3 regions of the Paenibacillus sp. J14 genome follow, and region 3 is predicted to be linked to each of the others. Evidence: a T-box and tRNA genes for the amino acid it is inferred to sense, from the RefSeq annotation. Region 3 holds a T-box; the other regions hold tRNA genes.
The links. A T-box is a leader RNA that pairs with one kind of tRNA and senses whether it is charged. The one in region 3 lies ahead of leuS (leucine--tRNA ligase), so its partner is inferred to be a tRNA-Leu.

Region 1 (4,234 bases), on a different contig from region 3:
GCGGATTGAGGCCGTCATTCAGGAATTGGCCGGAGCGGATTATGCGGAAGAATTTTGGAAGCGTTTCCGAGAGAACTATGTGACCCGCGAAGATATCCGGCGCATGGCGGAGCAGGGGTATAACTCAGTCCGCATTCCTTTTAATTGGAGATTGCTGATGGAGGACGAGCCGGGCATCCGCTGGAAAGAGGACGGGTTTGCATTGATCGACCGCTGTTTGGATTGGTGCGAGGAGTTTGGTCTCTACGCCTTTCTGGATATGCATGGAGCGCCTGGCGGACAGACCGGAGCCAACATCGACGACTCGATCGACGATTTCCCTCGCTTGTTCACCGATGAGGAAAGCTGGAACAAAGCAATCGAGCTGTGGAAGGAGTTGGCGCGGCGGTATCGCGACCGCTGGATCGTCGGCGGGTACGACCTGTTAAATGAGCCGGTTCGTCCCGGTTTGATGGAAGGCAAACACGAGGATTACCTCGTTCGGCGGCTGGCGGCATTTTATGATGAAGTAATTGCAGCGATTCGGGAAATGGACGACCGACATCTGCTGTCGGTGGAAGGGCATCACTGGGCGACGAATACGGCAATATTTTATAAACGTTATGATCCCAATATGGTGATCCATTTCCATCGATACGCTTGCAAACCCGGCAAAGAAGCGTACGAGGAGTTCCTTAAGCTGTCCGAGACGCTGGATCAACCGCTATGGCTTGGCGAGACCGGGGAGAACGAGCTGGAGTGGTTTGCGGCGATGTATCCGTTAGCCTTGTCGCTGGGGATCGGCTACAACTTATGGCCGTGGAAGAAGATGGAGCGCGCCAACTCGCCGTATTCGGTGAACAAACCTGATGGCTGGGACGAGCTGCTGGCTTATGTCGAGGGCGGAGCACGACCAAGTTATGAGCGCGCACGGCAGATTCTTGATGCTTATTTAGATAACATCAAGGTAGAGAACTGCACTCCTCATCCAGAGGTAACCGCGGCGGTCTTCCGCAAGCCGGGCTCTCGGGTTCGCGGTACAGATTTTGATGAGCTGCCGGGCAGAGGCATCTCGTTCAGCGGACGCCGCACGGAAGGGAACATTTATAAATACCGGGCCCAAACGGGCATGAAAATCGTGCCGATCTCAGATGAGCCGCAACCGAAGAAGTTCGGGTTTGATTGCGGCTGGCAAAATCTCGCGCTCGAGCTTGCGGACGGCGAGTTTGCCGCCTATTCGTTCTGCGGACTCGAGGCAGGCAACACGGCGATGCTGGAGTTGATTTGCCGGGAAGAAACGGTGATCACATTGAAGCAAGATGGGGTTGAGCGCGCGCGTCTGACGATTTCTCCAAGCCAAGATGTCAGCCGCTACAGCGCCGTACTTGTTGAGGCCGCGAAGACCACGCTAACCGTTAGTGTGGAGACGGGCCGAGTCGAGTTGCATGCCATTACAGTGGAATAAATTGAAAAAAAGGCTTGACTCTTTTCGCGGCGCATGATATTTTATATCTTGTCGCCGCGAAAAATGGTTTAACGGCTTTCGCGGAGAGATCACATTAAGCGGTCGTGGCGGAATTGGCAGACGCGCACGGTTCAGGTCCGTGTGGGCTAACCCCCCGTGGAGGTTCGAGTCCTCTCGACCGCATCGTTTAAACTGCTAGAAGCTCTTGAATTCTCCTGTAGAATTTAAGAGCTTTTTTTGCATACTAGGCATAGTGAACAGCGGAGTGAAAGGGATAATCGCGTAAAGCTGCGGGCAAGAGAGTAATCCATACAAGCGAGGTGAGGCCGCATTGTTTCGAGTGGCGATTTGTGATGATGAGAAGCAACAGCGTGAGCAGATCAAGCAGATGCTGCTGGCGTTATCTTTTAAATCCAATATCGAATTTGACATCGAACAGTTTCCTTCGGGAGAGGCGCTGGTAGCCCATTATGAACAAGGGCAGACGCCGTTTCATATTCTCATTTTGGATGTGGAGATGGGCGGGATCAACGGCATTGCTGCGGCCCGCAAAATCCGGGAGCTTCAGCATCTGGATGAGCAGATTATCTTTTTGACGAGTTATCCTGAATATATGGTGGAGAGTTTTGACGTGTTTATTTTTCAATATCTGATTAAGCCCGTTGAGCCCTTCGTGCTGGAGGAGAAGGTGCTCAAGCTTTGTCATTACTTCCAAGCGCAAGAGAAGAAATTTTTGATCGTCCAGTCCGGCTATGAAGAAGTGGTGCTGAAGCATGAGGAGATTATCGCGATTGAATCCGCCAAGAGCCTAACGATGAAAAATAAACTCAAGTTCATCACCGTTTCCAAGGTGGTTGAAAGTAAGGGGCTGATCTCGAAGTATGCGGAAGCGCTAAAGGACAGCCATTTCTTACAAATCCATCGTTCGATTATCATCAACCTCAACCACGTGGTTAAATTTGCGGGCAATTTCGTACAGATGTCGAACGGGCTGGAGCTGCCAATCGGACGCTCGAAAGTGAAAGAAGTAAAGGATTTCTATACCAAATATAAGGTGATGAAGGATATTACCCATGATTCCATTTAATCTTCCGATTCTGATCAGCAGCGTGTTTGTGCTGGGGTTTCAGATTATTTTCTTCTTTGATTCAGTGTTTGGAAGAGCAACCCGTAAACCGCAGCGATTCGCGCATTTTGTTCTATTCGCGTTGTTGGCATCGGTTTATTTGACGCTTGATTTGGAGTGGTTTGCCTCCGGCGTGGCGCTGCTATTGATCTATAGTCTGGCGGATACGTACCAGGTAGAGTTAAAAAATAAACTTATGTTTACCGTGTTGTACGGCGTGTTGATGTCGATTGTGAATTCGCTGTCCATTTTTATTTTCTATACGCTCGATGCGGATGAATTTCGGGACTTTGAACCTACCAATTTTACGGCGTCCGCGAAAACCTTGTTGCTGTCCTGCATTTTGATGTTTGTCGTCATTCAGTTGATCCGGATGGTGGCCAAACGGCGGACGTATCCGTTAAAGCCCGGCTATTACCTGCTCTTTCTGTTCGTACCGGTGTTCAGCATTTATCAGGTCAATTTGCTGGCGGCGACCAGTGAGAAGAATCTGCATTTCTTCATTTGGGTCATTGGGTTGTTGCTCCTGAATGTTTTGGTGATCTATATGTTTGACACGATGATGGACAAATTCCAAATCCAGCAGGAGAACTTCCAATTGCAGCGGCAGATGGACTATCAGGACGCCAACTATGAAAAAACGGTACATAGCTTCAAGTCGATTAAACGCATCATCCACGATACAAACCAGCATTTTCTATATATCGAAGAGTGCATGAAGCGCGGGGATACGGCTGCGGCGTTAGAGCATATTCGGGTTACGCTAAATAAGGTCGAAGACGCTTATCATCGGGTGAATACCGGCCATCTCGTAATCGATGCGCTGGTGACCAATGCGCTTAACATCGGTGAAGCGAACGGCATTCGGATCGATACACAGCTACAGCTCCATTCGCAGGAGCTGAACATCGACCGCTATGACCTCTGCGTTGTTCTCGGTAATATGCTGGATAACGCCCTGGAAGCTTCCAAGAAAGTCAGGGTGGCGGAAGATCGCTATATTCTGATTCGTATCCGCTCGGACGCGCATGCCCTCACGATTCAAATCCTGAACCATACGGAGCAGAACGTGACCCGTCTGCAGAGCCAGAAGCCGAACCGGGAGTTTCACGGCATCGGTCTCACCAACATCTCCCGCATTTGTGACAAGTACGGCGGGAACATGACGATCGAAACCGGCAATAAGACGTTTAATAACATGGTGATTTTGCCGTTCAGGGATTAAATTTTGCGTTTCGGAACCAAATACGTCTCTTCCCATCTGCCTTCCTGTACGATAAGACCTGTAAAACACAGATCAAGGTACAGGGAGGAATCATCACATGAAGAAATGGATCTTTGGCTTCCTGGCGTTCTTGCTGGTATTGATCGTACCGGTAGGTCAAGGAAGTGTTCAAGCGGAAGCAAGCACCATCAAGGACAAAGCGCAGGCGCTGGCTCAAACCGTGATCGCAGATTACGATGTGACCAGCCTGCAATATGCGATTATGGACCACGGAAAAATCACGTTGTCGGATGGAGCGGGATTAGCGGATAAAGAGAAGGGAGCGCCGGTGACTCCTACTACGATGTATGGAATTGGCTCAGTCAGCAAAATGATTGTCGCTGCGGCGACGATGCAGCTGGTTGACGCCAAGCTCGTTGATTTGGATGAACCGCTCACG
Region 2 (4,234 bases), on a different contig from region 3:
GAATATTTTCCAGGCCTCATCTATACGCCAGAACACATCGGGTTTTCTATACGGGCTAGCTCAATGGTAAGTTTCAGTATTTGGGAGATCTTTTTATCAAAATAGAAAAAAGGAGCCGTTGTCACAGCTCCCTAAAGATCATTTGACTTGCTTCTGGATCATTAATCGATGGTATTCATTTAGCAATTCATCTAGTTGCTGACTTACCATGATCATTTCCCGATCCGCAAGACGTTTACTTCGGGCAAGATGGTTTAATTCCATCCGGAGCTCTTCAATTTTGAGGATGAGTTCCATGACGAACAACTCCTAGTTGAGGTATTAATGCCATCCGTCCGCTTTCGACTGGTGATTGTCCGACCTCTTCCATGTACTGTCACTGTTCTGCACCAAATTAAAGCGGTACCCTTATGTTTTCTATGTCCGTTTTTGTAAATCCTCCCTAAATCCTGAAATAAAATGCAAAAATCTGTCGATTTAGTGAATTTTATTAAAATTTAAGCTTTTCACGGAAATCAAAAAAGGACCGCATAAGGCGGTCCTTCCAATTTTTATCGAATAGGCGATCACTTGCTGTCCGGAGACGGAGCAGGATGTGCGGCCAAGTATTCCACCGCATGATAGGTCAAGAGAGCCGCTTCTGCGCGGGTAATCAGATCTCCCGGATGGAATTGATTGTTCTCATCCAGCTGGGCGATCCCGAGCACAAGCGCACGTTGAACCGTCCCTTGATAAGAAACCGTCAGCTGGTCATCGTCAGCAAATTCGATTGGTTTGATATTGATCATCGGCAAATCGCCATGCTTCTCCATCGCCAAAATCAGCTGATGGGTAAATTCCTCACGCGTCATAGGCTTGTCCGGATTCACGTTGACGTCAAGATCAAACCCGTTAGTTTGAGCAATCGAGAACGCAGGGGCATACCAGGCATCTTGCTTGACATTGACAAAATAATCACCAGCGTTTTCTGGAGTATCCAACTTCAACCCCAGCAGATTGACGATTAACTGAACGCCCTGGCTAGTCGTCAATTGGTCATCCGGCAGGAAGCTGTCGGCGCTGACGCCGCGAACGATGCCTTTCGCTTGCAGGACAGAAATACTGTCTTTGGCGACAGATTGGCTTACATCTTTAAAGGTCCCTGCAGCAGCAAAGCTTTCTCCAGCCAAAGACAAGCTCAAAATGGCGGCGGCGGACAACAGGGCTACATTACGTTTAAACATGGTGATCACCTCGTCTAGTATTTTTTGACAACCTCTAGACGATGAGTATTGGAAAAGGTTGCAGAAAAAATTAAAAAGATTTTCCAAATGGAATGATTCGCGTCACGTGATGGATTTCGTCGAGATTCACCCAGACGGCCCCTTCTGTTGTGCGCAGATGTACTTTGTCAGGCGCTGAACCCCACTTCGGCAGTCCGGTCATCAATTGTCCGTCATGCAGTTGAATGACCACTTGATGACCCAGCGTAACTGCCATTTTCAATTCGTGCATGAATGCTAACCTCACCTTTCCTGAAATTCAAGCCTTTTTTCGCAAGACTAACCTTAACTTACCATAATTCCTAACTGAATAGTTTATCGGAATAAGACAGCATGAATTTTGGGTTGATATTGATTGGAATTCTGTATATAATCATAAATACGGAATTTTTGAACAAGCCGGGGTGGCGGAATTGGCAGACGCACAGGACTTAAAATCCTGCGGTAGGTGACTACCGTACCGGTTCGAGCCCGGTCCTCGGCATTTGTGAAGATAGAGTGCACTCGTTTATTGAGTGTGCTCTATTTTTTTTATAGGACAAATGGATTATTTTGACGAAAAACGTTACGAAATATCTACTAAATGTCGATATAAAATGGGAGAAGGCTGGAAAAAGGTTCCGGTACATCAGCAATGAGAATAAAGGAGAGGAATCAATGTTGGCTAACAGGAAGATGACGTATTGGATGCTCGTCTTGACGCTCCTCCTTTCGGTACTTGCTCCTACGGGCGCATTTGCAGCATCTGGGGACATCAAGGAGATTAATATCGATGGAGCCGGTACGACCGTTGAACTCGGCGTGGGGAAAACGAAGCAGCTTAAAGTAACGGCTGGGCTTGAAGGGGGCGGCACCAAAGATGTGACTTCTACTGTAACTTGGACGTCCGGTGATGATACCGTAGCCAAGGTTAGTGCCGGCGGTTTGGTCACCGCGCTGAAGAGCGGTACTGCGATCATCACGGCGGAATATAAAAATCCAACGACTGAAGTCGGGTCGGTATCGTCTATTACGATTAAAGTTACAGACACCTACACTGAATTAACTTTGGACTACAAATTAGACGGAAAATATAGTCTGGACACCCCTGACTCCGATCTGACCGTCACCGCTAAGGCGAAGGTGGATAACACGTCTGTGGAACCCAAGGATGTAACGGATGAGGCGGATTGGACTTCCTCGAATACGGGTGTACTGACTGTTGAAAAGGGCAAGATTACGCTGACCGGTACAGGGGAAGCGACGATTACAGCGAAATATGCCGGTTTGACTGCTTCGTTCAAAGCGAAGGTGACGTCGCCTTACTCCGGCTTGAAATTGTACAAGACGTCTGGAACGACAGACACGGAAATTCAGGATAAAGAAGACCTTGAGTTGATCGTGGCAGATAAAGAAGTAGAACTTAAGGTGAAAACGGTGCTGAAGAGCGACCCGGATACGACAAACGACGTTACGGAAAAAGCCACCTGGAGTTCTTCGGATACCAGCGTTGCTACAGTTGAAGACGGAACGGTTAAAATCGTATCGACGGGGAAAGCGACGATTACGGCAACCTATTATGGCGAGCAAGCCAAAGTCGACATTTACGTAAGAGCCCCGTATGAAGCGATTCTGCTCACGCCGTCCGGCGATCAGACACTCTTCATCGGGGAAACGTTGGCAGTAAATGCCGGCGTGAGAGTGAAGGCAAACGAAACTCAAGACGTCAGCAATAGTGCGGAATGGACTTCTTCCAATAAATTAGTTGCGACTGTAAGTGACACCGGTGTTGTGACGGCCAAAGCGGCGGGATCAACTACGATTAAAGCCAGCTATCAAGGCGTGAGCAAGAGCTTCAAAGTTACGGTACTTCCTACGGTGACCGAGCTCAAAATCGAGAAAGAGCAGCTTGATATCTATGTAGGCGGATCGGCGAGCCTGCCGAAGGTGACCGGCACGAAGCTGGACGGAGAATCCATCGATCTCAGCGATGCCATCACGTGGACCTCGAGCCAAGAGGATATCGCGGTAGTCGAGGATGGAAAGATCGTAACGAAGGATCTGGATGACTCGGTTGTATCTGCCGAAGTTACGTTGACCGGGAAGCTGGCAGAAGCCGGAACAGGGCTGACCCCGAACGCGGACTTCCCAATTCGCGGAACTGAAGTGGCGCTTAAAGTCAACGTGAAAGAAAAGGTTCTGACGCTTCTCGCCACGCAAACTTCAATGAACATCGTCATCGGTGAAGAAAATGCGCTGCCGGAAATCACGGTGGTCTATGAAAATGGTGTAGAGCAAACGAATCCGGCTGGCGTTGAATGGAGCGTTACCGGCTCCAATGCGGTGTTGAAGTCGACAGCAGACGGCAAGAAGCTGAAAGGTCTCAGCAAAGGCTCGGCCACGCTGAAAGGAACTTTCGAGAACAAGACCCTCAATATATCGGTCTCTATTGAGCCGAAAATCACCAAGATTGTTGTAGAGCCGCAAACGATCGAGCTTAACATCAAGAAATCGAAATCGATCAAGGTAACGGGGTATTATGCAGACGGCAAGAAAGTCACCCTGTCCTCCAAAATGGGCTGGGTCTCCTCCGATGTGAACGTTGCTACGGTATCATCCTCTTCGGTGAAGGCTGTCGCTGAAGGAACCGCGACGATCACAGGTTCTTATCAAGGCAATGTCGTTACCGTGAAAGTGAATGTGGTTCCGAAGCTGGTGAAACTGGAGGTTAGCGAGAAGAAGCTGCAGCTGGCTCCTGGTGCGGCCAAAACGGTTGTCCTGACGGCAACGTACGATACTGGCAAGGTCGCCACGGTAACGGGCAGCGCGAAGTGGACAACCTCCAAGGCGAACGTTGCGAAAGTGTCGGCTGGTCAGATTCAGGCGATTGCCAAGGGCTCTGCTTCCATCAAAGCAGAGTATGGCGGCAAAAAGGTATCTATCAGCGTTTCAGTGAAATAAGATCGAACATGAATCATTTGAGTCTGCCTTTG
Region 3 (4,234 bases):
GAATCCTATCGCCACATCTATGAGCATTTGGTGATTTTGCAACAGCTGCTTGCCGAGCATCGACAATTGCTGGTCGAGGCTGATCTTGAACGGAGTGATTCCGTTGAGGCAGGAACCCGCAACGCAGAACAGCAGTACAGAATAGAAATCGTCTATGAGTACCACGCGGATTGGATTTACGCCGAGCTGCAGAAGATGGGCTTGCCGCTTCCGATTAAAGAGCGAGGACGTTTCCAGACGAAGGCGGAGCTTAAAATATCGTAGAAAAGGGATGTCCCAAGAGCCGTGAAGGGCTAGTGGGCATCCTTATTTTTATGCAAAATAGTGTCCTGACTCAAGATCAGCGATCAGCCCGGGTTGCACCGGTTTCCAGCCGAGAAGCTCCCGCGTCGCTGGGCTTGCTTGCGCTGTGTTGTACAAGCTTGTGATGTCGAGCGCTTGAGGATGATTAAGAAATTCCAATCTATCGGCTGTTCGCTGGCTGAATTGAAGGATGTGCTGCAGGAGCACGATGCCCATACGAGCACGAACGAACAAACCATCGAATGGATCCGAAGCAAGATGAAGGAGATTGAGGACAAAAAGAAAGAGTACGATCAAATGCTGGACACTCTAAGCAAAATGCTGGAGTACCGGACCTTGCTTAAGGTCGATCCGCAAAAAGCCGAAGCATTTCTGAAGAATTGGAAGGCCGAAGCAGGATGGGACTGATAGAGTCAGTACGATGGCTGTTAGAATCGAAAGGAGAAGAAGAGAAGGAGTCCGACGAGGATGACGAGGGTGGTCCAAACACCGCCTTTTGCTAAAGCGTTCCAGTTTCCGATTTCCGCACGATTCATCGAATCCGCCAAATTGATGAAAGGCTTGCGTTGATACTCTTTAAGCTGATCTTTCTCTTGTTTCTCCCACATATTCACTGGAATCCCTCCTAATGGGTACTTCTTAACATATAGTATACTTGGAACATCGCTGGAGAGCATTTATTTTTTGAATTCTGGTTAAGGAGCCGATCTCTATGAACAAACTCCCCCCAAATCAATCCACAAATTCTTCTCTTCAAGAAGTTGAGAAGTTCGTGATTCAAACCTATTCAGCCAAGAAAATTCCCGTTTCGAACCTTGAGGAACTTAGGTGTGACCCTCAGGTAAAATTTGATCGGATTGCGGTGTGCTTTGAAATGGATCATCCGGAAGTTCTTAAGGGCCTCTTTAATGAAGATGAGAAGAAGATGCACGAAGACTACAGGAATCATCATAGAAATGCGACATTTACAACTCCTTGGCAGAAGATCAATGCAGGGCAGCTTCTGAGAGTTGTTTTAGAAAGCGAGGATGGGGTTAGTTTAAGTAACTTCACCGTTCAGGGGTTGTGCATGAGGTTGGTTCATGATCTTTCAGCCTTAAAAGGGCAATAAAAAATCGCGGCCTAAGACCGCGATATTGGTGTCATAAGAATCGAGACGACAGGATTTGAACCTGCGACCTCTTGCTCCCGAAGCAAGCGCTCTACCAAGCTGAGCCACGTCTCGTCAGCAATATGATTAATTTGGGGGAAACATTAATACATTATACACTTTTAGGCGAAGCTGTAAAGGGGGGGACGGATGAAAAATTTTTGAACGCAAGGAATCGGAACCAACGTTGACGATATGTGGCATTATTTTATATAATAATTGATAATTCAATTCTATATTGTGGAACTTTGAAGAGGAATAGTAATTTGGATTCCGCCATCCAGAGAGCCGGCGTTTGGTGCAAGCCGGTTGGGGAATGCAGATGAACTCGCCTTGGAGTTATGATGCGCAAATCATCATCGTCTTGCCCGCGTTAAGGGTGCAAAGGGAGCTAGGACAAAGCATGTCCGATGCTAACTAGGGTGGTACCACGGGAAATTTCCTCTCGTCCCTAGCGATCATAACGCTACGGGTCGGGAGGTTTTTTGATTTTAGGGAGTTCACCTCGTCGGCTTATGACGTGGATCCCGCATTTCAAATTGTTGTTTTCAAGGAGGATTTTGAATTATGGCGGACCAAAATGTGCCCCATGATGTTTACCGGGCCCAGGCCATTGAACCGAAATGGCAGGCTTATTGGGAAAAGCATCAAACTTTTAAAACACGGGAAGAGGCGGGGAAACCGAAGTTTTACGCGCTTGACATGTTCCCTTATCCATCGGGAGCAGGCCTCCATGTAGGCCATCCGGAGGGGTATACAGCTACAGACATCGTCTCTCGCTTCAAACGGATGCGCGGCTATAACGTACTTCATCCGATGGGTTGGGATGCTTTCGGGTTGCCAGCAGAGCAGCATGCGCTCGATACGGGCGAACATCCGCGTGACATCACGGTGAAGAACATCAACAACTTCCGGCGCCAAATCAAGTCGCTGGGCTTCTCTTACGATTGGGACCGCGAGATCAGTACAACTGATCCGAATTATTATAAATGGACGCAGTGGATCTTTCTCCAACTGTATAAAAAAGGTCTGGCCTATGTGGCCGAAATTCCAGTGAACTGGTGCCCGGCATTGGGTACGGTGCTGGCGAACGAAGAGGTCATTGACGGCAAGAGTGAGCGCGGCGGCCATCCGGTCATCCGCAAGCCGATGCGTCAATGGGTGCTGAAAATTACCGAATACGCTGAACGGCTGCTGGAAGACCTGGAGGAACTGGATTGGTCGGAAAGCATCAAGGATATGCAACGCAACTGGATTGGGAAATCCGAAGGTGCGGAAGTCGTATTCGAAATCGAAGGTCATGATGCGTCTCTGACGGTCTTTACGACTCGTCCGGATACGCTGTTTGGAGCGACGTATGCGGTGCTTGCTCCAGAACATGAACTGGTTAAGAAGATCACGACCGATGCTCAACGCCAAGCGGTTGAAGCTTACCAAGACCAAGCGGCGCGGAAGAGCGATCTGGAACGTACCGACCTGGCTAAGGAGAAAACTGGGGTATTCACCGGCGCGTACGCGATCAATCCGGTCAATGGAGAGAAGCTGCCGATCTGGATTGCCGACTACGTGCTGGTGGGTTACGGAACCGGTGCGATCATGGCTGTACCTGGGCATGATGAGCGCGACTATGAATTCGCCAAACAGTATGATCTGCCGATCATCGAGGTGGTTGAGGGCGGCGATCTGTCGAAAGAGGCTTATACGGGCGACGGAGCCCATGTGAACTCCGGCTTCTTGAACGGCCTGGGCAAGGAGGAAGCCATCAAGAAAATGATCTCCTGGCTGGAGGAGAACGGCAAAGGCCGCGGCAAAGTGACTTACCGCCTGCGCGACTGGCTGTTCAGCCGTCAACGGTATTGGGGGGAGCCGATCCCGATTCTGCATCTGGAAGACGGCACGATGAAGCCGGTACCGGAAGATCAGCTGCCGCTGGTTCTGCCGGATGTAGATGCGATCAAACCGTCGGGGACCGGGGAATCGCCGCTGGCGAACGTGACCGAATGGGTGAACACCGTGGATCCGGAAACGGGGCTGCCAGCTCGCCGCGAAACGAACACGATGCCGCAATGGGCGGGAAGCTGCTGGTATTACCTGCGTTATATCGACCCGCACAACGACAAGGAGCTGTGCTCGAAGGAGAAGCAGCAGGAATGGCTGCCGGTTGACCTGTACATCGGCGGGGCCGAGCATGCGGTGCTTCACCTGCTCTACGCTCGCTTCTGGCATAAGGTGCTCTACGATCTTGGGGTTGTAACTACCAAAGAACCGTTCCAAAAGCTGGTCAACCAAGGGATGATTCTCGGTACCAACAATGAGAAGATGAGTAAATCCCGCGGTAACGTCATCAATCCGGACGAAATCGTAAACCAATACGGGGCGGATACGTTGCGCGTGTATGAAATGTTCATGGGGCCGTTGGAAGCAACGAAACCATGGAATGAAAGCGGCGTTGAAGGTATTCACCGCTTCCTGTCTCGCGTATGGCGTCTGTTCATTGCCGAAGACGGCAGCCTGAATCCGAAAATTACGGCGGACGGTGGAAGCGACGATTTCAAACGTACATGGCACAAGACGATCAAGAAAGTGACCGAGGATTTTGAAAACCTCCGCTTTAACACCGCGATCAGCCAGTTGATGATTTTCGTGAACGAAGCTTACAAAACGGACGCTGTGCCGAAAGCGGCGGCAGAAAACTTCGTGCAGATGCTGTCCCCGCTGGCACCGCATTTGGCGGAAGAGCTGTGGGAACGTCTTGGTCATACCGATACGATTACGTATGAA

Region 1: it encodes a tRNA-Leu, which carries the amino acid that the T-box ahead of leuS (leucine--tRNA ligase) is inferred to sense. The anticodon was not compared.
Region 2: it encodes a tRNA-Leu, which carries the amino acid that the T-box ahead of leuS (leucine--tRNA ligase) is inferred to sense. The anticodon was not compared.

The regions. Positions count from the first base shown of each region.
Region 1 is NZ_JADQ01000009.1:90,640-94,873, reverse strand. Features, by position in the region: gene M891_RS0104795 (glycoside hydrolase family 5 protein) at 1-1,444, shown strand, start outside; tRNA gene M891_RS0104790 (tRNA-Leu) at 1,543-1,627, shown strand; gene M891_RS0104785 (LytR/AlgR family response regulator transcription factor) at 1,776-2,531, shown strand; gene M891_RS0104780 (ATP-binding protein) at 2,518-3,795, shown strand; gene M891_RS0104775 (serine hydrolase domain-containing protein) at 3,893-4,234, shown strand, end outside.
Region 2 is NZ_JADQ01000055.1:20,331-24,564, forward strand. Features, by position in the region: gene M891_RS0118085 (aspartyl-phosphate phosphatase Spo0E family protein) at 139-297, opposite strand; gene M891_RS0118090 (S-layer homology domain-containing protein) at 567-1,223, opposite strand; gene M891_RS0118095 (hypothetical protein) at 1,294-1,494, opposite strand; tRNA gene M891_RS0118100 (tRNA-Leu) at 1,661-1,746, shown strand; gene M891_RS24140 (Ig-like domain-containing protein) at 1,920-4,202, shown strand.
Region 3 is NZ_JADQ01000050.1:23,325-27,558, reverse strand. Features, by position in the region: gene M891_RS24715 (FUSC family protein) at 1-264, shown strand, start outside; gene M891_RS24110 (MerR family DNA-binding protein) at 445-711, shown strand; gene M891_RS0117255 (hypothetical protein) at 732-917, opposite strand; gene M891_RS0117250 (hypothetical protein) at 1,016-1,414, shown strand; tRNA gene M891_RS0117245 (tRNA-Pro) at 1,455-1,528, opposite strand; T-box leader at 1,693-1,909, shown strand; gene leuS (leucine--tRNA ligase) at 2,021-4,234, shown strand, end outside.